DNA from 4 places in the Kineococcus endophyticus genome. Region 1 is predicted to be linked to each of the others. Evidence: riboswitches for the same ligand, from Rfam matches in the RefSeq annotation. Region 1 holds a riboswitch; each other region holds the start of a gene.

The links. A riboswitch is a leader RNA that binds a small molecule or an ion and turns the genes downstream of it on or off. The one in region 1 is predicted to bind S-adenosylmethionine.
Region 2: another riboswitch for S-adenosylmethionine. It lies ahead of AB1207_RS12955 (putative leader peptide); the one in region 1 lies ahead of AB1207_RS09200 (O-acetylhomoserine aminocarboxypropyltransferase/cysteine synthase family protein).
Region 3: another riboswitch for S-adenosylmethionine. It lies ahead of AB1207_RS11060 (methionine ABC transporter ATP-binding protein); the one in region 1 lies ahead of AB1207_RS09200 (O-acetylhomoserine aminocarboxypropyltransferase/cysteine synthase family protein).
Region 4: another riboswitch for S-adenosylmethionine. It lies ahead of AB1207_RS14645 (aminotransferase class V-fold PLP-dependent enzyme); the one in region 1 lies ahead of AB1207_RS09200 (O-acetylhomoserine aminocarboxypropyltransferase/cysteine synthase family protein).

Annotation. Positions count from the first base shown of each region.
Region 1 is NZ_JBFNQN010000005.1:296,392-301,028, reverse strand. Features, by position in the region: gene AB1207_RS09210 (LLM class F420-dependent oxidoreductase) at 1-858, shown strand, start outside; gene AB1207_RS09205 (NtaA/DmoA family FMN-dependent monooxygenase) at 860-2,167, opposite strand; SAM riboswitch class I at 2,235-2,340, shown strand; gene AB1207_RS09200 (O-acetylhomoserine aminocarboxypropyltransferase/cysteine synthase family protein) at 2,452-3,774, shown strand; gene AB1207_RS09195 (LLM class flavin-dependent oxidoreductase) at 3,774-4,637, shown strand, end outside.
Region 2 is NZ_JBFNQN010000008.1:159,218-163,854, forward strand. Features, by position in the region: gene AB1207_RS12940 (SDR family oxidoreductase) at 1-625, opposite strand, end outside; gene AB1207_RS12945 (transaldolase family protein) at 666-1,313, opposite strand; gene AB1207_RS12950 (sugar-binding transcriptional regulator) at 1,418-2,353, shown strand; SAM riboswitch class I at 2,484-2,581, shown strand; gene AB1207_RS12955 (putative leader peptide) at 2,603-2,695, shown strand; gene AB1207_RS12960 (ABC transporter substrate-binding protein) at 2,962-4,428, shown strand; gene AB1207_RS12965 (ABC transporter permease) at 4,436-4,637, shown strand, end outside.
Region 3 is NZ_JBFNQN010000007.1:28,371-33,007, reverse strand. Features, by position in the region: gene idi (isopentenyl-diphosphate Delta-isomerase) at 1-144, opposite strand, end outside; gene AB1207_RS11070 (N-acetylmuramoyl-L-alanine amidase) at 164-919, opposite strand; gene sfnG (dimethylsulfone monooxygenase SfnG) at 1,137-2,282, opposite strand; SAM riboswitch class I at 2,293-2,375, opposite strand; SAM riboswitch class IV at 2,536-2,645, shown strand; gene AB1207_RS11060 (methionine ABC transporter ATP-binding protein) at 2,820-3,839, shown strand; gene AB1207_RS11055 (methionine ABC transporter permease) at 3,839-4,637, shown strand, end outside; gene AB1207_RS11050 (MetQ/NlpA family ABC transporter substrate-binding protein) at 4,632-4,637, shown strand, end outside.
Region 4 is NZ_JBFNQN010000009.1:227,136-231,772, reverse strand. Features, by position in the region: gene AB1207_RS14655 (LLM class flavin-dependent oxidoreductase) at 1-245, opposite strand, end outside; gene AB1207_RS14650 (hypothetical protein) at 403-645, shown strand; gene AB1207_RS14645 (aminotransferase class V-fold PLP-dependent enzyme) at 652-2,004, opposite strand; SAM riboswitch class IV at 2,059-2,172, opposite strand; SAM riboswitch class I at 2,334-2,425, shown strand; gene AB1207_RS14640 (methylenetetrahydrofolate reductase) at 2,484-3,446, shown strand; gene metE (5-methyltetrahydropteroyltriglutamate--homocysteine S-methyltransferase) at 3,443-4,637, shown strand, end outside.

The DNA.
Region 1 (4,637 bases):
GGTCTGCACGTCTCCGACTTCACCAACCCGGGCGGCCCCGCCACCCTCCGCGAGGACCTCGTCCGCGTCGTCACCGAGGCCGAGGAGTCCGGGTTCCGCTCCGTCAGCGTCATGGACCACCTGTGGCAGATCCCGCCCATCGGGGACGCCGAGCGCGCGATGCTCGAGGCGTACACGACCCTGGGGTTCATCGCGGCCCGCACCGAACGCGTGGAACTGCTCGCCTGGGTCACCGCGGTCACCTACCGGGAACCGGGGGTGCTCGCCAAGCTCGTCACCACCCTCGACGTCCTGTCCGGTGGACGGGCCTGGCTCGGCATCGGCGCGGCGTGGTTCGAGCAGGAGGCCACCGGCCTGGGGCTGCCGTTCCCCCCCACGGCCGAACGGTTCGAGCGGCTCGAGGAGACCCTGCGCGTCTGCCGGCAGATGTGGTCGGAGTCGGAGGAACCCTTCGAGGGGACCCACTACACGCTGGGCCGCACGCTGAACAGCCCGCAGCCGCTGCGCCGGCCGCACCCGCCGGTCCTCATCGGCGGCGGGGGCGAGCGCAAGACCCTGCGCCTCGTCGCGCAGTACGGCGACGCGTGCAACCTGTTCGGGGGTGACGACATCGCCCACAAGCTCGAGGTGCTCAAACGCCACTGCGACGACCTCGGCCGTGACTACGGCGAGATCGAGAAGACCGTCATGGACGTCGCCGACCCGGCCGACGTCGACGGGTTCGTCGAGAAGTGCCGAGGTTTCGCCGCGCTCGGCGTGACCCACGTCCACGGCGGGTTCCGCGGGTACTTCGAGCCCGGCAGCGTCCGCCGCTTCGGCGAGGAGGTCGTCCCGCGGCTGGCCGAGCTCGGCGCCTGAGTCAGGCCCAGCGGCTGCGGGGGACCGGCAGGCCCAGGTTCCCCCGCAGCGTCGCCTCCGGCAGTTCCGGGGCCAGCACACCGCGACGCACGAGCAGCGGCACGACCTGGTCGGCGAACTCCGTCAACCCCTGGGGGACGGAGGAGAACGCGAGCGTGAACCCGTCGGCGGCGCCGGCCGTGAACCGCTCCGTCATCCAGTCCGCGACCTCCTCGGGGGTCCCGGGCAGGAACCGCCGCCGCAGCATCACGCGGTACAGCTCGCGCAGCGTGAACCGGTCGCGGTCGACGAGCTTGCGGATCCCCTCGTAGACGGTCTGGACCTGGTTCGAGCCGCCCGCGAAGTCGAAGCGGAACTCCTCGTCGAGGGGGCGGTCGGACAGGTCGACGCCGAGGTGGTGGGACAGCCAGTCCAGGCTCAGCCGGTCCGGTGTGAGGGCCTCGATCTCGTCCACCCGTTCGTGCGCCTGGGCGGTCGTGGCGCCGAGGACGGGGGACAGGGCCGGCAGGACCAGCAGGTCCGACCGCGCGCGGCCGGCCGCGACGGCGCGGGACTTGTAGTCCTCGTACAGCCGCTGCGCGCCGGGCAGCGGGGCCGACCCGGGGACGAAGACCGCCTCGGCGTGCTGCCCCGCGAGCCGGCGCCCGTCCTCCGAGGACCCGGCCTGGAACAGCACGTGCCGGCCCTGGGGCGGCCGGGGCAGGTTCAGGGGACCGCGGACCCGGAAGAACTCGCCCTCGTGGTCGAGCACGTGCATCCCGGCCGGGTCGGCGTACCGGCCGCTCGCCACGTCCGGGGCCACGGCTCCGTCGTCCCAGCTGTCCCACAGACCGTGCACGACCTCGACGAACTCCGCGCCGCGGCGGTACCGCGCCGCGTGGTCGAGGTTGCGGTCCAGGCCGAAGTTGCGCGCCTCCTCATCGCTCGCGGACGTCACGAGGTTCCAGCCCGCGCGGCCGGAGCTGAGGAAGTCCAGGGACCCGACCTGGCGGGCGGTGTGGAACGGCTCGTTGTACGTCGTGGACACGGTCGCCACCAGGCCGATGCGCTCGGTGCACCGCGTCAGGGCCCCGAGCAGCCCGAAGGGTTCGGGCCGCAGGTTCGCGACGTGCTCGACCCCCGACGGGAACCGGTCCCACACGTAGAGCTCGTCGGCGTAGAAGAGAGCGGCGAACCCGGCCCGTTCCGCCGTCCGCGCGAAGTCCTCGTAGTAGCCGACCGAGAGGTAGTCGGCGGGTCGGCCGCCCGGCAGCCGCCAGCTCGTGAGGTGCTCGCCGCCGGGGTAGAAGAGCATCGCCGTGAGGATCACGCCGCCGCACGCTACCCCGATCGTGTGAAGCGCTTGACAGTCCGGGCCGCGGTGCTCTCCACTGGAGGTGCCATCCAGAGCGGCCGAGAGACCTGGCTCGTCGACGCCGCAGCAACCGCCCCACCGGGTCGGTGCTCCCGCCAGGACCGATGGGAGAGGACCACCGATGGAGCACGCACCGCTGACGCGACGTCTCGTGATCGACCTGCTGCGCAGCGCCGGGATGACCTGTCGGGCCTGACCGCCCCGACACCTCACCCGCCCCGCACCCGGAAGGCCCTGCGATGCCGCACGTCCCGAGCACCCCCCTGTCCTTCGCCACCCGGCAGGTCCACGCCGGCGCCGAACCCGACCCCGTGACGGGCGCCCGCGTCACCCCCGTCCACCTGACGGCGGGTTTCGTCTTCGACGACTTCGAGCAGGCCCGGGCCCGCTTCGCCGGGGAGGACGACGGGTTCGTCTACACCCGGATGGGGAACCCGACCACGGCCGCCGTCGAGCGACGCCTCGCCGCCCTGGAGGGCGGGACGGACGCGCTGCTGCTCGGCACGGGGCAGGCCGCCCTCACCGTCGCCCTGCTCGGGATCCTCGGGGCCGGGGACCACCTCGTGGCCGCCGCGGACCTCTACGAGGGGTCGCGCGGGCTGTTCCTGGAGAACTTCGCCCGGCTCGGGATCGCCGTCGACTTCGCCGCCGGTCCCGACGACTGGGAACGGTTGGTGCGCCCCACGACGCGCGCCTTCTTCGCCGAGTCGATCGCCAACCCCAAGAACGCCGTCCTCGACGTCCCGGCCGTCGCCGCCGTGGCCCACCGCCACGGCGTCCCGCTCGTCGTGGACAACACCTTCGCGACGCCGTACCTGCTGCGCCCCCTGGAGCACGGGGCCGATGTCGTCGTGCACTCCGCCAGCAAGTTCCTCGCCGGACACGGGTCCGCCTTGGGGGGCGTCGTCGTGACGGGGGAGGGGTTCGACTGGTCGGGGTTCGAGCACCTCACCTCCCCCGTCGGGGTCCTCGGCGGGGTGAGCTGGGTCGACCGGTACGGGCCGCGCCGCGCCTACGTCGAGCACACCCGCGGGGTCGTCGCGTCTCGCCTGGGACCGGCCATCTCGCCCTTCAACGCGTTCCTCGTCCAGCAGGGCCTGGAGACGCTCTCGCTGCGGGTGGCCCGCCAGAGCGCGACGGCCGAACTCCTGGCCCGGTGGCTGCTGGCGCGTCCCGAGGTCGTGTCCGTCGACCACGCGGCCCTGCCCGACCACCCCTCCCACGCCGTCGCGCAGCGTCTGCTGCCGCTCGGCACCGGGGCGGTCCTGTCCGTCACGCTCGCCGGCGGACGGTCTGCGGCGCAACGGTTCGTGGACGCCGTCGAGCTGTTCACGCGGATGACGCACGTCGGGGACGTGCGGTCGCTGGTCATCCACCCGGCCAGCACCACCCACGCGCACCGCACCGAGACCGAACGGCTCGAGACGGGGATCTGGCCCGGTCTGCTGCGCCTGTCGATCGGCCTGGAGGAATCCGCCGACCTCGTCGCCGACCTGGAACGGGCGCTGGCCGCGACGCACGAACCCGCACCCGAGGAGACCCTGGTGGAGGTGGGGTCCTGATGGGCCGGTTGCAGCACTTCGGGTACTTCTTCTCCCGAGGTTTCGGCCCGCAGGGCTGGGGCCGGGACTACCAGGCGTGGAACGACGACTGGACCCGGCCCGACCTGTACGCGCACGCCGTCCGCGACCTCGAGCGCGCCGGGTTCGACCTCGTCGTGGTCGAGGACGCCGTCTCGCTCGGGAACCCCGCCACGCTGGACCTGCGGGTGCGCGCGGCGTACGGCGGGCCGAAGCACGACCCGCTGCTGCTGGCGCCCTACCTGTTCGCCGCGACGAGCCACCTCGGCATCGTGCCCACGGTGAACGCGGGGATCACCCCGCCCTACCTCGCTGCGCGGCAGGCGGCGACGCTGCAGCACCTGTCGGGTGACCGGTTCGGGCTGAACCTCGTCACCGACGTCGGCAGCGCCCGGCACGTCGGACGCGAACCCGTCGCGCACGACGTCGCCTACGACCGGGCGGAGGAGTGGATCGACGTCGTCCGCCGGTTGTGGCACAGCTGGGACGAGGGGGCCCTCGTCGCCGACCCCGTCACGGGGCGGTTCGCCGACGGGTCCCGCATCGACGCCTTCCAGCACCGCGGCGAGCACTTCGCGCTCGACGGTCCGCTCAACGCGCTGCCCTTCGCCGGGGGAGAACCCGTGCTGGTCTCCCCCGGGGGTTCGCCGCGGGGGCTGGCGTTCGCGGGGTCCCGCTCGGACGTCCAGCTCGCCCTCGCACCGTTGGACGTCGCGCAGGTCCGCGCGTACCGCTCCCGCGTTCTCGACGCCGCCGCGGCGGCGGGGCGCAAGGCCGACGACGTCCGCGTGCTGTTCGTCGTCAAACCCGAGCTCGTGAGCAGCCGGGAGGAGGCGGACCGGGTC
Region 2 (4,637 bases), on a different contig from region 1:
CCGCCGTCCTCCCGACGCCGTCGGCGAAACCCGTGTTCACCGCCGCCGGGGCGATGGTGCTGACGCGGACGCCGCGCTCCCGCAGTTCCCGGGCCAGCGAGGTCGCCAGACCCACCTGGCCGTGCTTGCTCGCCGCGTACACGGCCTCGTCCCCTCCCCCGGTGCCCAGCCCGGCCACGGAGGCGACCAGGACGACGTCACCACCGGCGTCTTCGTCCGCCGCGCGGTCGTCGAAGTGCTGCACCGCAGCCCGGACCGCCCACACCGTCCCGAGGAGGTTCGTGTCGACGATCGCCTGCAGCACGTCGTCGGGGTAGTCGCAGATGCCGCCGAACACCCCGATGCCTGCGTTGCAGACCACCGAGTCGAGGCGACCGAACCGGTGCACGGCCTCGGCGACGGCCTGGCGGGCCGCGTCCGGGGAACGCACGTCGAGCCGCACGGCGAGGAACTGCTCCGGCGGGTGACCCGAAGCCACCAGCGTCGCCCTGCCGGGGTCGAGGTCGGCCAGCACCACCCGGGCCCCGGCCTCCAGGAGTTGCCGCGCGGTGGCGGCTCCGATGCCTGCCCCCGCGCCGGTCACCAGGACCACCGATCCGGTCAGGTCGCGGCGTTCAGCGGGCACGTGCGGTCTCCTCGTCGAGGTGGGGGTTGCGAGCGGCGGTTCAGGCGCGGCGGAGCACGAGGTCCTCGAACGTGGCGTGCGCGCGTTCGCTGTGCTCGTCGGTCTGGCAGGCGTCGAGGACGTCGGGGTGCGCGGTGAACGCCCTGATCCCGACGGCCAGGGCCTGTTCGACCGCCTGCGGGTTCCGCACGCTGGCGAGCAGAACCTGCGTCGGGCTGTCCCGCAGGGCCGCGTGCATGGCCCCGACGAGTCCGACGGGCGGTTCGCCGGTGCGGTCGGCGATCTGCCCGAAGTAGGGGGCGATCCACGCCGCGCCGACCTGTGCGGACATCGCCGCCTGGGCGACGGTGTTCACCGCGGTGATGAGCGTGGGGACGCCCGCGCGGCGCAGGACCGCGGCGGCGGAGAACCCCGCGCGCGTCGCGGTCAGCTTGACGACGACGCGGTCACCGAGGTCGGTGATGCGCGAGGCGTTGGCCACCATCTCGGACGGGCTGCTCCCCCACGTCTGGAAGAACACCTCCTCCGCACCGGCCGCCACGTAGCGGGAGTACAGCTCGGGGAAGTCGCCGGCGCCGCGGTCGGCGCGGTCGAGGATCGCCGGGTTGGACGTCACACCGCTCACCAGCCCGGCCCGGAGCAGGGCCTCGACCCGCTCGACGTCGGCGCTGTCCGCGTAGAACCTCACGCACTCCTCCAGGCGCTCAGTTGAGCGGGGGTACGCTCAACGGTGAACTGCACTATCGTGCCGCGGGAGTCCTGGTGTCAACGAAACCCGTCGGGAGGAGCCGCGTGGACAGCGCGCTGGAGGCCCTGCGAGCGACCACCGCCGCACGGCGCTACTACGTGGACGGGGCGACCAAGAGCGCGATCGCCGACGAACTGCGGGTGTCTCGGTTCAAGGTGGCGCGCCTCATCGACCGCGCGGTGAAGGACGGCATCATCACCTTCACCGTGCGCGAACCGGCCGGTGTGCAGGTGGAGAGCTCGCTGCGGCTCGCGGCGCACCTGCAGGTCCCCGAGTGCGTGGTCGTGCCCACGGCGGCCGAGGCGCCCGAACGACGACGCGCGGAACTCGGTGCGGCCGCCGCGCGGATCGTCGCCGGCCTCCTCGAGGACGGTCAGCGGCTCGGCATCACGTGGGGACGCACGTTGCGGGCGGTGGTCGACGCCCTGCCGGAACTGCCGAAGGTCGACGTCGTGCAGCTGGTCGGCGGCCTGGCCCAGGAACCCCTCGCCTCCGGCCCCGCCGACCTCGTGCGGGCGGTGGGCTCGCGCACCGCCGGCCGGGCCTGGGTCCTGCACGCCCCTCTCCTCGCCGACACCCCGGGCAGCGCCCGGACCCTGCGGGCCGAGACGTCGATCGCGGCCACCCTCGCCCTGTACGGCGGGACGGACCGCGCCGTCGTCGGCATCGGCTCCTGGCGCGGCGACGGTTCGGGGTTGCGTTCGGCGCTGCCCGCCGCGGTGCAGACCGCCTGCGACGACGCGGGTGTCGTGGCCGACGTCGGAACGACGCTCCTCGCGCAGGACGGCTCGGTCCTCGAGGTTCCCGGGCTGTCGGACCGGGCGATCTCGGTGACCACCGAGGAACTGCGCTCCATCCCCGACGTCACGGCCGTCGCGGTCGGGGAGGACCGTGCGGACGCCGTCCGGGCGGCCTGCCGCAGCGGGATCGTCCACCGCCTGGTCACCGACCACCGGACCGCCGAGGCTCTGCTCGGCTGACGTCCGAGGGCCTTCGACGAGGAGACGTCGCGCCTCCGGAACTGCCCGGGGACGGAGTTCCCGACCTGACGTCGCGCTGCAGTGCGGGACTCGGGGTTGACACGTTCGACTCCGAGTCGCTTGACTGACCACACCATCCAGAGCGGCCGAGAGACTTGGCTCGACGACGCCGCAGCAACCACCGGGTCCCACGGGTTCCGACAGGTGCTTCCGCCAAGACGATGGAGTGCGGAGGACGTCGTGCAGAACGTGAACGGAGCCGCGGAGCGACCGCGGGTCCACCTGGTGCGCCGGCGCCACGTCGACCTCGCTCGGCAGTCGAGCAGCTGCTGTCCGGCCTGACCGGACCCTCACCCCCCACCTGCGCGGCGTCGCCCGCGGGCCTACCCCACCTGCTCACCTCGCTCGCGAGCACGTCCCCCAGGAGCACTGTGCCCACCCGTCGGAGAACCCTGTCCACTGCCGCCGTTGCGGCTTCGGTCCTCTTGAGCGGCTGCGCCGCAACCTCGTCCGGGTCGGAAGGAGTGGGTCGCCGGGTCGATGGGGGGACCGCCGTCTACGCCACGGACCGGGAACCCACCTGCCTCGACCCGCACAACAGCGGGGACATGCCCCAGACCTACATCGCACGGCAGTACCTCGACAGCCTCGTCTCGGCGACCTCCGACGGTCAGGTCGTCCCGTGGCTGGCGGACAGCTGGACGATCTCCCCGGACGGTCTGACGTACGACTTCACCCTGAAGAAGGGTGTCGAATTCACCGACGGCACTCCCTTCGACGCCGCCGCGGTGGTGGCCAACTTCCACCAGATCCTCGACCCCGCGACGCAGTCGTCCACCGACCTGCTGTACCTGACGTCCTACTTCAAGCAGGCCGTGGCCGTCGACGACCACGTCGTCCGCATCGAGCTCCTGCGCCCTTACTCCCCCTTGCTCATCGCTCTGAGCCAGGCGTTCTTCGGCATGGAATCACCCAAGGCCATGGCCCGCGGCCTGGCCCAGAACTGCGTGTCGCCGGTCGGCACCGGACCCTTCGTGGTCAAGCGGTGGAACCGTGCCCGAGACGTGGAGCTCGTCGGGAACGAGAACTACAACTCCGCTCCGGCGAACGCCAAGCACCAGGGACCAGCCTACCTGGAGGGGGTGACCTGGCGGTTCCTCAAGGACAACACCACCCGCTACAGTGCGCTCGCCGGCGGTCAGGTGGACGCCATCTTCAACCTCCCCGCCGAGTCGCAGGAATCGGCGGAGTCCAATCCGGACCTGCAGCTCAGCAGCTTCGTCCACTCCGGTTCCCCCTTCAGCCTCGGTCTGAACACGCGCAGCGACGTCTTCTCCGACGTCCGCGTGCGCAAGGCGTTCGCGCACGCCTCCAACGCCCAGGCCGCCGTGCACAGCGCGTACGGCGGCGTCTACCCGTACGAGGGGAACACCATCTCCAGTGGAACCCCCTCCTACTCCGCAGCCTCGCACGACCCCTACCCCTACGACCCGGCCGAAGCCGGACGCCTCCTCGACGCGGCCGGCTGGACCGGCCGGGACTCCGAGGGGTACCGCACCAAGGACGGCCGGCGGTTGACGGTGCTGCTGCCCTACAACTCCGACAGCGGGGAGACGCCCCCCGGGGACGTCACGATCCTGCAGAACATCCAGGCGGAGGAGAAGCTCGTCGGCATCGAGGTGGACCTCGAACCCCTCGACGGTTCTTCGATGAACTCCGTCTGGGGTGACGAGACCAAGTACGACGCCCTGGGGACCTACTGGAACTCCCCCACCCCGCACGTCATGTACATCCAGTTCTCGCAGGCCACCCTCGACGTCGACAACGGCCAGAACGTGGCCTTCGACGCCGATCCCGCCCTGGACGACGTGCTGCTCAGGGCCAGTGCGACCACCGACCCGGGCACGCAGAAGGTGCTGTACGCCCAGGCGCAGCAGATGGTGGCCGACCACGCCTGGGCGGTCGGCCTCTACCCCGTCCAGACCCGACTCGCTGTGCGCAAGGAGCTGAAGGACGTCTGGATCGAGACGTCCGAGGGCGAACCGGTGCTGCACGACGCCTACCTGACGGAGTGAGACGACGATGAGCACCTCCACCCCGACCCTCGAGGTCCGGCCCGCGGTGGCCCGCCCGTCCGGTCCGCGTCGTGCCGCGGCACGCCGGTGGGCCCTGAAGCTCGCCGGCGCGATCGGCCTCCTGTGGGCTGTCGGCACGATCGTCTTCCTGCTGGGGAACCTGGTCCCGGGGGACCCCGCCGTCGCGGTGCTGGGCGGTGCGTCCCAGC
Region 3 (4,637 bases), on a different contig from region 1:
GTCGACGATCCAGCAGGAGAAGGCCAGGTGCAGCGGGGTGCTGGTGTGGTGCACGTCCGCCTTCGGCGCCGTGCCGCAGGGCGTGCCGTCCTCCGTCAGCAGGACGACCAGTTCGACGGTCGGGTCGGCGGGAGCGAGGGTCACCCCCGCACCGTAAGCCGTCTCACGGGGTGCTGCGCGCAAGGAAGGCCGCGACACCCGCGGCGATCCCCTCCGCGGCGCGCTGCCGGAAGGCCGGGTCGCTCAGTTGCGCCGCCTCCCGCGCGTTGCGCATGTTGCCCGCCTCCAGCAGCACCGCCGGGGTCCGGGCGAGGTTCAGCCCGGCGAGGTCGGAGCGCCGGGTGAGGCCCGGCTCGACGAGGTTCCCCGGGTAGTCCGCCCGGGGCAGGCCCGTCGCCGTGGCGAAGGCCGGGAGCAGGTCGCGCGCGGCCACGTCGGACGGGTCCAGGACGGCGCGGTTGCCGCCGTCGGGGGCGAGCGCGGGTTCGGCCACGTGGAACCCGGTGGCGTCCGCGGGTGCGCCGTCGGCGTGGATCGACACCGCGAGGGCGGCGCCGGCGTCGTTGGCGACCGCCGCGCGCTCGTCGACGCACGGACCGACACCGGTGTCGTCGGTGCGGGTCAGGACGACGGTGGTCCCCCGGGCGCGCAGCAGGGCCGCAGTCCGCTGGGCGACGTCGAAGGTGAAGGCGTGCTCGGGGTACCCGACGTCGGTCTCGGTGCCGGTGGTGTTGCAGGGCTTCTCGAAGCCGCCGGCCGGGACGAGAGCGTCCACGACCGCGGGGTGGGCGGCGTTGCCGCCGTTGTGCCCGGGGTCCAGCACGACGACCGGAGCGCCCGCCCGCACCACCGGGGCCCTGGACGGGGTGGTCGGGCTCGGCGTCACGGCGCCGGTCGCCGACGCCACCGTCGACGCCACCGGGGACGCCTCCGCGGACGACGGCACGGACGAGGGTGACGACGGCTGCACTGACGGGGTGGAAGGGGTCGCGCTCGACAGGGGGCTCGACGTCGAGGGTCCCGGGGCCGCGGGCGCCGGTGCGGAGCAGGCGCTCACCAGCAGCAGCGCGAGGAGGGGGACGGACCGCACAGCGCGAGCGCGCGGCACAGCCGTCCCCCTCCCCGGCACGGGCGGGTCAGGCCGGGACGGGCTGCGTCGCCGCGACGACGGCCTCGTCGAGCTCGGCGCCGAGCTGCAGGTCCTCCCCGGCGGCCAGGCGCGCCTCGAGCTCGCGCACCCGCGGGATGACGAGCTCGCCGAACGCCTCGACCTCCTCCTTGACGTGGAGGAACCCCAGGAGCAGCAGGTCGACGCCCACGAGCCGGTAGGCCAGGACACGGCGCGCCACCTCGTCGGGGGTGCCGACGAGGCCGGTGCGGAACCCGTCGTTGTACTGCACGAGGTCGCGGAACTCGCTGTCCGCCCACATGCCCTTGCCGTCCTTCGTGGAGTTCCCCGCCTCCTGGACGGCGGCGCCGAAGCCCTCGACCTTGGTGCGGTCGGCCTTGGCGATGATCTCCTCGAGCACGGCCTCGGCCTCCTCGCGCGTGTCGCGCACGAGGGCGAAGCCGTTGAGGCCGAAGCGGACGGTGCGGCCGTTCTGGGCGGCGAGGGCGGAGACCTCGCGGACGCCCTGGGCCGCGCCGGCGAGGGACTTGCCGTTCATGAAGTACCAGTCGCTCACACGGCCGGCCATGGCCTGTGCGGCGCTGGAGTTCCCGCCCTGGAACAGTTCCGGGGCGACCTTCGGCTGCGGCCGGAACGTGATGTCGGTGGCGTTGAAGAAGTCGCCGGACTGGCTGTAGCCGTCCTCGCTCCACACCCCGCGCAGCAGTTCGATGAACTCCTCGGACTGCTTGTAGCGGTCGTCGTGCTCGTGCCACGTGACGCCGAGCTGTGTCGCCTCGTTCTTGAACCAGCCGGACACGATGTTCAGCGCCAGGCGGTTGTCGGTGAGTTCCTGCGTGGTCGCGGCGAACTTGGCGAGCACACCGGGGTGCCAGAAGAACGGGTGGACGGCGGCGATGACCTTGAGGCGTTCGGTCGCCAGGAGCAGGGCCAGGGAGAACGAGGTCGACTCGTGCTGGGCGTCGGCGCCGTAGGAGGCGAGGTAGCGCACCTGGGTCAGGGCGTACTCGAACCCCACGCGCTCGGCGGCCTTGGCGACCTCGACGTTGTAGGCCGGGTCGTGGCTCGTGCGCTGCTCGATCGTCGAGACGACGAGGCCACCGGAGACGTTGGGGACCCAGTAGGCGAACTTCAGGGGCTCGTGCAGGGGCATCGCGGCGCGTCCTCCATCGGACCTGGCGGTAGCACCCCCGGGGGGTTGCTGCGGCGTCGTCGAGCCAGGTCTCTCAGCCGCTCTGGATGGGATCCACCGCAGCGTACCTCCTCCCCCACCCCGGAGCGGCCGCCGCTTTTCGGAACCTGGACTCGGACCGTTGCGGCGCAACGCATGCCGGAGAACCCTTTCCGGACGCCGATCGTCCGGAACCGCTTGACGACGATCTCGGACGGCTGTCAGAGTCCCCCCAGGTCATGAGCGCCAGCGTCAAGCCCCGGCTCGCTGGCCGGCAACCCTGGTTCGTCACGGGGTGCTCCGGGTGAGGACCAGGTCCGCAGGTGGTGCGGGCAAGGACGAACTTGGAGTTCCCGTGTCGAAGGCCTGTCCCCGCTCCCGCTGAGCGCACCCCTCTGCTCGCCCCCCGTCCGGACCCGGCGCACCCGCCGGGCCCGCGATCCCCCCTGCCCGGACTGCCGGACCCCCTGCTGGACCCCCTGCTGGACCCCCTGCTGGACCCCCTGCCCAGGAGTCGTCGTGATCGAACTGCGCCACCTCACCAAGACGTACGGGGACCCCCCGCACGCCACGACGGTCCTCGACCGTCTCGACCTCACCGTGCCCGCCGGCAGCATCACCGCCGTCGTCGGGCCCAGCGGTGCCGGGAAGAGCACGCTCGCCCAGTGCGTGACGCTGCTGACGCGGCCCACGTCGGGGTCGGTCGTCGTCGGCGGCCAGGACCTCACCCAGCTCGGCGCGGAGCGGCTGCGGGAGGCGCGGCGCCGCATCGGGACGATCTTCCAGAGCGACGGTCTGCAGACCCGCCGCACGGCCGCGCAGAACGTCGAACTCCCCCTGCGCTACCTCGGCGTCGTCCCCCGGGACCGGAAGCGGCGCGTCGCCGAGCTCCTCGAGCGGGTCGGGCTGGCCGGGCTGGCCGACCGCTACCCCCACGAACTGTCGGGTGGGCAGCGTCAGCGCGTCGGCATCGCCCGCGCCCTCGCCCTGCGCCCCGGCGTGCTGCTGTCCGACGAGGCGACGTCCGGGCTGGACCCGCAGGCGACGGCGTCGATCACGGGTCTGCTGCGGGAACTGCGCGACGACCTCGGCCTGGCGATCCTGTTCATCACCCACGAGATGGACACCGTCGTGGACGTGGCCGACGCCGTCGCCCGCCTGGACCACGGACGCATCGTCGAGGCCGCACCCCTGCTCGACGTGCTGCGCGACCCGGCCTCCCCGGTCGGGGCGGCGCTGCTGCCCCGCCGCGGCGTGGGCGACGCGGGCGGTCTGGTCGTCTGGGAGGTCCACTACCGCGGCGACGACGTCCCGGCCGACTGGCTCACCGCGGCCTCGCGCGAACTCGGCCACGACCTCGCCCTGCTCGGGGCGTCGGTCGGGACCGTCGCCGGACGCACCGTCGGGCACGCCACCCTCGGCGTCCCCGCGATGGTCGACCCCACCGCCCTCACCGCCGCCCTCGACCGCCGCGGCCTGCACGCGCAGACCCCGGCGACCACCCCGGCGACCACCCCTCGAGAACTGGACCTCGTGTGATCCCGCTCAGCGTCGCCGCCGCCTCGGACCTCGACACCCCGCTGGCGCAGATCCCCGCGCTCATCGCGCCGGCGCTCCTCGACACGCTGCTCACGGTCGGCATCGTCATGACGATCGTCGTCCTGCTCGGCGTGCCGATCGGCGTCCTGGTGCACAACCTCGCCCCCGGCGGGCTGTTCGAGCACCGGGCCGCGCACACCGTCCTGTCCTGGGTCGTCAGCACCGGCCGGTCGCTGCCGTTCCTCGTGCTGATGGCCGCGCTCGTCCCGTTCACCCGGTTCGTCACCGGCACGAACATCGGCATCCGCGCCGCCGTCGTCCCGATGGTCCTGGCCGGCACGGCGTTCTTCGCGCGCATCGTCGAGAACTCCCTGCGCTCGGTGCCGCCGCACCTCGTCACGGTGGCGCAGGCCTCGGGAGCCTCTCCGCTGCAGGTCGTCACGACCGTGCAGCTGGCCGAGGCCACGCCGTCCATCATCGGCGGGCTGACCATCAACACCATCGCGATGATCGAGTACTCCGCGATCGCCGGGACCATCGGCGCCGGCGGCATCGGCTACGTCGCCGTCACCTACGGGTACCAGCGCTTCGACCACGCCGTGATGATCGCGACCATCGTCGTCCTCGTGGCGCTCGTCGCCCTCGTCCAGCTCACCGGCGACGCCCTGGCCCGCGCGGCCGATCCGCGCACGCGCCGCCGTTCGGCCCCCACGCGCACCCTCCCCCGGAACACCCCTCAGAAGACCACGCAGAACACCACGCAGAACACCACCCAGAACCCGGAGAAGACCCTTGTCC
Region 4 (4,637 bases), on a different contig from region 1:
GTCGTCCCGGCCAGGAAGGCGGCGCGCTGGACCGCGTCGAGGTGCCCGACGGGGTTGCGCGCGTCGGGCAGCGGTGAGTCCTCGAAGGTCAGCCCGGTCAGGCCCTGGGCCTGGGCCGTGACGGCGAACCCGCGCAGCCGGCCGGGGGAGAAGACCTCGTCGGGGGTGCTGCGCGACCAGCGCCAGGCGGCGGGGTGCCACCCCCCTCCGTCGACGTCCAGGAACAGGTGCAGGGGCGTGGTCACGGGGTCTCCCGGGGTGCGTGGTGGACGGAGTCGCGGAGGACCTCCCGGGCTCGCCGCGCGTGTGCGACAGTGGGGCACCCGAGAGCGGAGGTGCGAGGTGTTGCGTGGGACGTGGGCGCGATGGTGCGCTGCCGCAACCAGTTTGGGCTCGATCGTCGTGCAGGGGCTCGCCCTGGCCGGGCACGGCCAGTGGGGGTTCCCGTGGTCGCCGGCCGACCTCCACGACGCCCGGCGCCACGACCCCGCCGACGGTCCGGCGCACGACCGCGGTCCGGGTCTGGAACCCGGTCCGGGGGAGCTGAGCTGGACCGAGTTCGAGGCCGAGCTGCACGAGGTGCTCGCGCAGGAGGCGCCCCCCACGGGCGACGGGCCCCGTCCGAGCAGCGAACCGCTGGCCTGACGCCGGTCACCGCAGCGGCCCGGCGGCGGCGAGCAGCGACCCTGGCGCCGGACGCGGGTCGGACAGCGGGGCCCAGTGCCCGTCGACGACCCCGTAGTCCAGCTCCGGACCGTCCGTGACGAACCGCCGGAGCGCGGCCAGCAGCCGGTCGACCTCGGCGGACGTCGTGCCCACCCCCGTGGAGACGCGCAGGCCGCCGTCGGCCAGCCCCAGGGCGTCCGCGAACCGGTGGGCGCAGAACCGGCCGTCGCGCACGCCGATGCCGTGCTCGGCGGACAGGTAGGCCGCGACCTCCGAGACGGACCGGCCCGGAACGGTGCAGGTGACGACGCCCACGGCGTCGCGGGGACGGGGCCGGACGACCTCGACCCCCGCCAGCGCCGTCAGCCCGTCCACCAACCGGGCGCGCAGCGCCGCCTCGTGCTCCTCCAGCGCGCCCGGGGGCAGTGCGGCGAGCGTGGTGCACGCCTGCGCCAGCGCCACCGCGCCGACGACGTTCGGGGACCCCGCCTCGTGCCGGTCGGGGCCGGTGGCCCAGCGCACGCCGTCGTGCCGCACGTCGAGCGTCGCGCCCCCGCCGGCGAGGTAGGGCTCGGCGGCGTCCAGCCAGTCGCGCCGCCCGACGAGCGCCCCGCTGCCGAACGGCGCGTAGAGCTTGTGCCCGGACAGCGCGAGGTAGTCGATCCCGTCCCGCCCGACGTCGACCCGCCGGTGCGGCAGGAGCTGCGCCCCGTCCACCGCGATCCGCGCGCCCGCGTCGTGCGCGGCGCGGGCCAGCCGGCGCAGCGGCAGCACCTCCCCGGTGACGTTGGACGCGCCCGCGACGGCGAGCAGGGCGTACCGGCCGGTCGCCAGCTCGGCCTCCAGGAGGGCGGTCGTCTCCTCGGCGTCGGCGCCGCCGGGCACCACCGTCGTGCGGGCGGACCGCTGCCACGGCAGCAGGTTGGCGTGGTGCTCGACGTCGGCGACCAGCACGCGTCCCCCGGCCGGGACGGCGCGCGAGAGCAGGTCGAGGGCGTCGGTGGTGCTGCGGGTGAGGACGACGAGGTCGTCGTGGCGTGCCCCCACGAAGGCGCCGACCTCCGCGCGCGCCTGCTCGAACAGCGCCGTGGAGACGCGCGAGAGCCAGCCCGCGCCGCGGTGCACGCTGGCGTAGTGGGGCAGCACCTGCGCGACCCGCGCGGCCACGGCGACGAGGGCGGGGGCGCTGGCGGCGTTGTCGAGGTTGGCGTAGGTGGTCGAACCTCCCGTCGCGAGCGGCACGAGGGTGTCGGCCCCGACGACGGGCAGCAGCGCGTCGACGGCCCCGGAACTCCCGGGACAGCGCGGACGGGCGGGGGACAGGGTGCTGGTGCTCACGCAGGAACTCCTGGGGGAGGGGACCCTACCGGGAGGACCGGGTCGCCCCGGTGAGGTCCGCGCTTGCCGGCTCCACCACGGAACCGGCCAGGTCGTCACCCGGGGCACCCCACCGCGGAGGAGGGTTGCCGGCCAGCGAGCCGGGGCTTGTCGCTGGCGCTCATGACCTGTGCAGGAGCCTGCCACGAGGAGCCCGACCGATCAACATCGGCGTGCCGCGAACTCCCCTTGAGCCCGTCCTGGGCCGCCCGGGTGGTCGTCCGGGGACGACCGGCGCAATCTCGGGGAGCCACTTGTGGAGGTCGCGCGGACCGCTCTATGGTCGATCAACACCATCCAGAGCGGCCGAGAGTCCTGGCTCGACGACGCCGCAGCAACCCCCCGAGCCCGGGCGAGGGTGCTAACGCCAGGCCGATGGAGCACGTGATGAGCAGCACCCCTGTCGACCCGTCCCCGCGTCCCGGCGCAGGACCGGCCCGATGACCCTCGCGCCCCTCGTCGCCGGTGCGGCGGGGCGGCCGACCCTGAGCTTCGAACTGTTCCCGCCCCGCTCGCCGGAGGGTCGGGATGCCCTGTGGCGCAGGCTGTCCGACCTGCTGGCCACGCAGCCGGACTTCGTGTCCGTCACGTTCGGGGCGGCCGGCGCGACGCGCGGACCGAGCCGGGACCTGCTGGCCCACGTCCTGAGTTCCACGGCCGTGCCTGCGATGGCGCACCTGACGTGCGTCGGTTCCTCCCGCCGCGAGGTCGTCGACCTGGCCTGCGAGTTCTTCGACGCCGGCGTCCGCAACGTCCTCGCCCTGCGCGGGGACCCGCCGGCGGGCACGGGGGCGGCGCAGTTCCGTCCCCACCCCGACGGCGTCGCGACGGCCCGCGACCTCGTCGAACTCCTCCAGGTCGCCGACCGGCGGCGCCTCGCGCTGCGGGGCGGGCGTCTCCCCGTCGACGTCCCCCCGCTCAGCCTCGCCGTCGCCGCGTTCCCCCGGGACCGCGACGGGCACGAACTCGCGGTCCTGCGCGCCAAGCAGGACGCCGGCGCGCAGTTCGCCGTGTGCCAGGTCGGCTGGTCCGCCCGGGAGTACGCGGCGTTCGTGGCCCGCGCCCGGGCCGCGGGCGTCACCATCCCGCTCCTGCCCGGCCTCGCCGTGACCCACGAGGTGCGGCGGCTGGAACGGATCGGCGAGCTCACGGGCGTGCCCGCCCCGCGGGCCCTGCTCGCGGCCCTGGACACCGAGGACGTCCGGGTCCGCCGCCGGGCGGCGACGGCGTTCACCTCCGGGCTGGCGCGCGACCTGCTCGCCGCCGGGGCCCCCGGTCTGCACCTCTACACCTTCAACGCGGTCGAGCCCGTCCTCGACCTGCTCGACCACCTGCGCGATCACACGAACCTGACGCGTCCCGCCGAACGCCGCGTCCGCGCGGTAGGAGGAGCCTCCCGATGAGCCAGCACCCGACCACCGACCAGCCGGCGTGGACCGCGACCGTCCTCGGCTACCCCCGCATCGGCCCCGACCGGGAGACGAAGAAGGCCCTGGAGGCGCTGTGGTCCGGGCGCGCCGACCTGGCCGCGACGGAAACGGCCCTGGCGGCCGTGCGGGCGGGCACCGTCCGGCGGCTGAACGCGCTGGGCCTGCCCGCGCACGACGCGTCCATCCCGTCCTCGTTCTCCGCCTACGACCAGGTCCTCGACACCGCCGTCGCCGTGGGGGCGGTGCCCGAGCGCTTCGCGGACCTCGTCGGGGCCGACGGCCGGGTGGACCTCGAGGCGTACTCGACCATCGCCCGGGGGCGCGGAGCGCTGGCCCCGCTGGAGATGACGAAGTGGTTCGACACGAACTACCACTACCTCGTCCCCGAGATCGGGCCCACGACGGCGTTCCGGTCCGCCGACGACCGCGGGGTCCGGGAGTTTGCCGAGGCGCTCGCCGACGGGTTCCTCACCCGCCCCGTCGTCGTCGGGCCGGTGACGTTCCTCCTGCTGGCGAAGGCCGCCGACGGCAGCCCGGAGGGTTTCGCGCCGATCAGCCGGCTCGAGGACCTGCTCGGCGCCTACGAGGGTCTGCTGACCGCCTACGCCGCGGCCGGGGCCACCTGGGTCCAGCTCGACGAACCCGGCCTCGTGAGCGACTCGGCGACGGCCGGTGTCGACGGGCTGGCCGACCTGGTGCGGGGGGCCTACGAGCGGCTCGCCGCGGTCCCCGGCCGCCCTCGGCTGCTGGTGGCCACGCCGTACGGCGACGCGCAGGAGTTCCTCGGGGCCTTGAGCGCGGTGGAGGGGATCGCGCTCGACCTCGTCGAGGGTTCCGTGCCGGCGGACCCGTCCGTCCTGGCCGGCAAGACCGTCGTCGGGGGCGTCGTGGACGGGCACAACGTCTGGCGCGGGGACCTCGTGCAGGCGCGGGAGACCCTGCGGCGGCTGGAGGAGTCGGCCGCCCGCGTCGTCCCCGGCACGTCCACCTCACTGCTGCACGTGCCGCACGACGTGTCCCGCGAGAGCGCGCTGCCGGAGCGGCTGCGCAGCTGGCTGGCGTTCGCCGACCAGAAGGTGGCCGAGGTCGTCCTGCTCGGCCGGGCCCTGGCCGACTCCGGCGACGCCGGTGTGACCGCTGAACTGGCCGCCTCGGCCGCGGCCC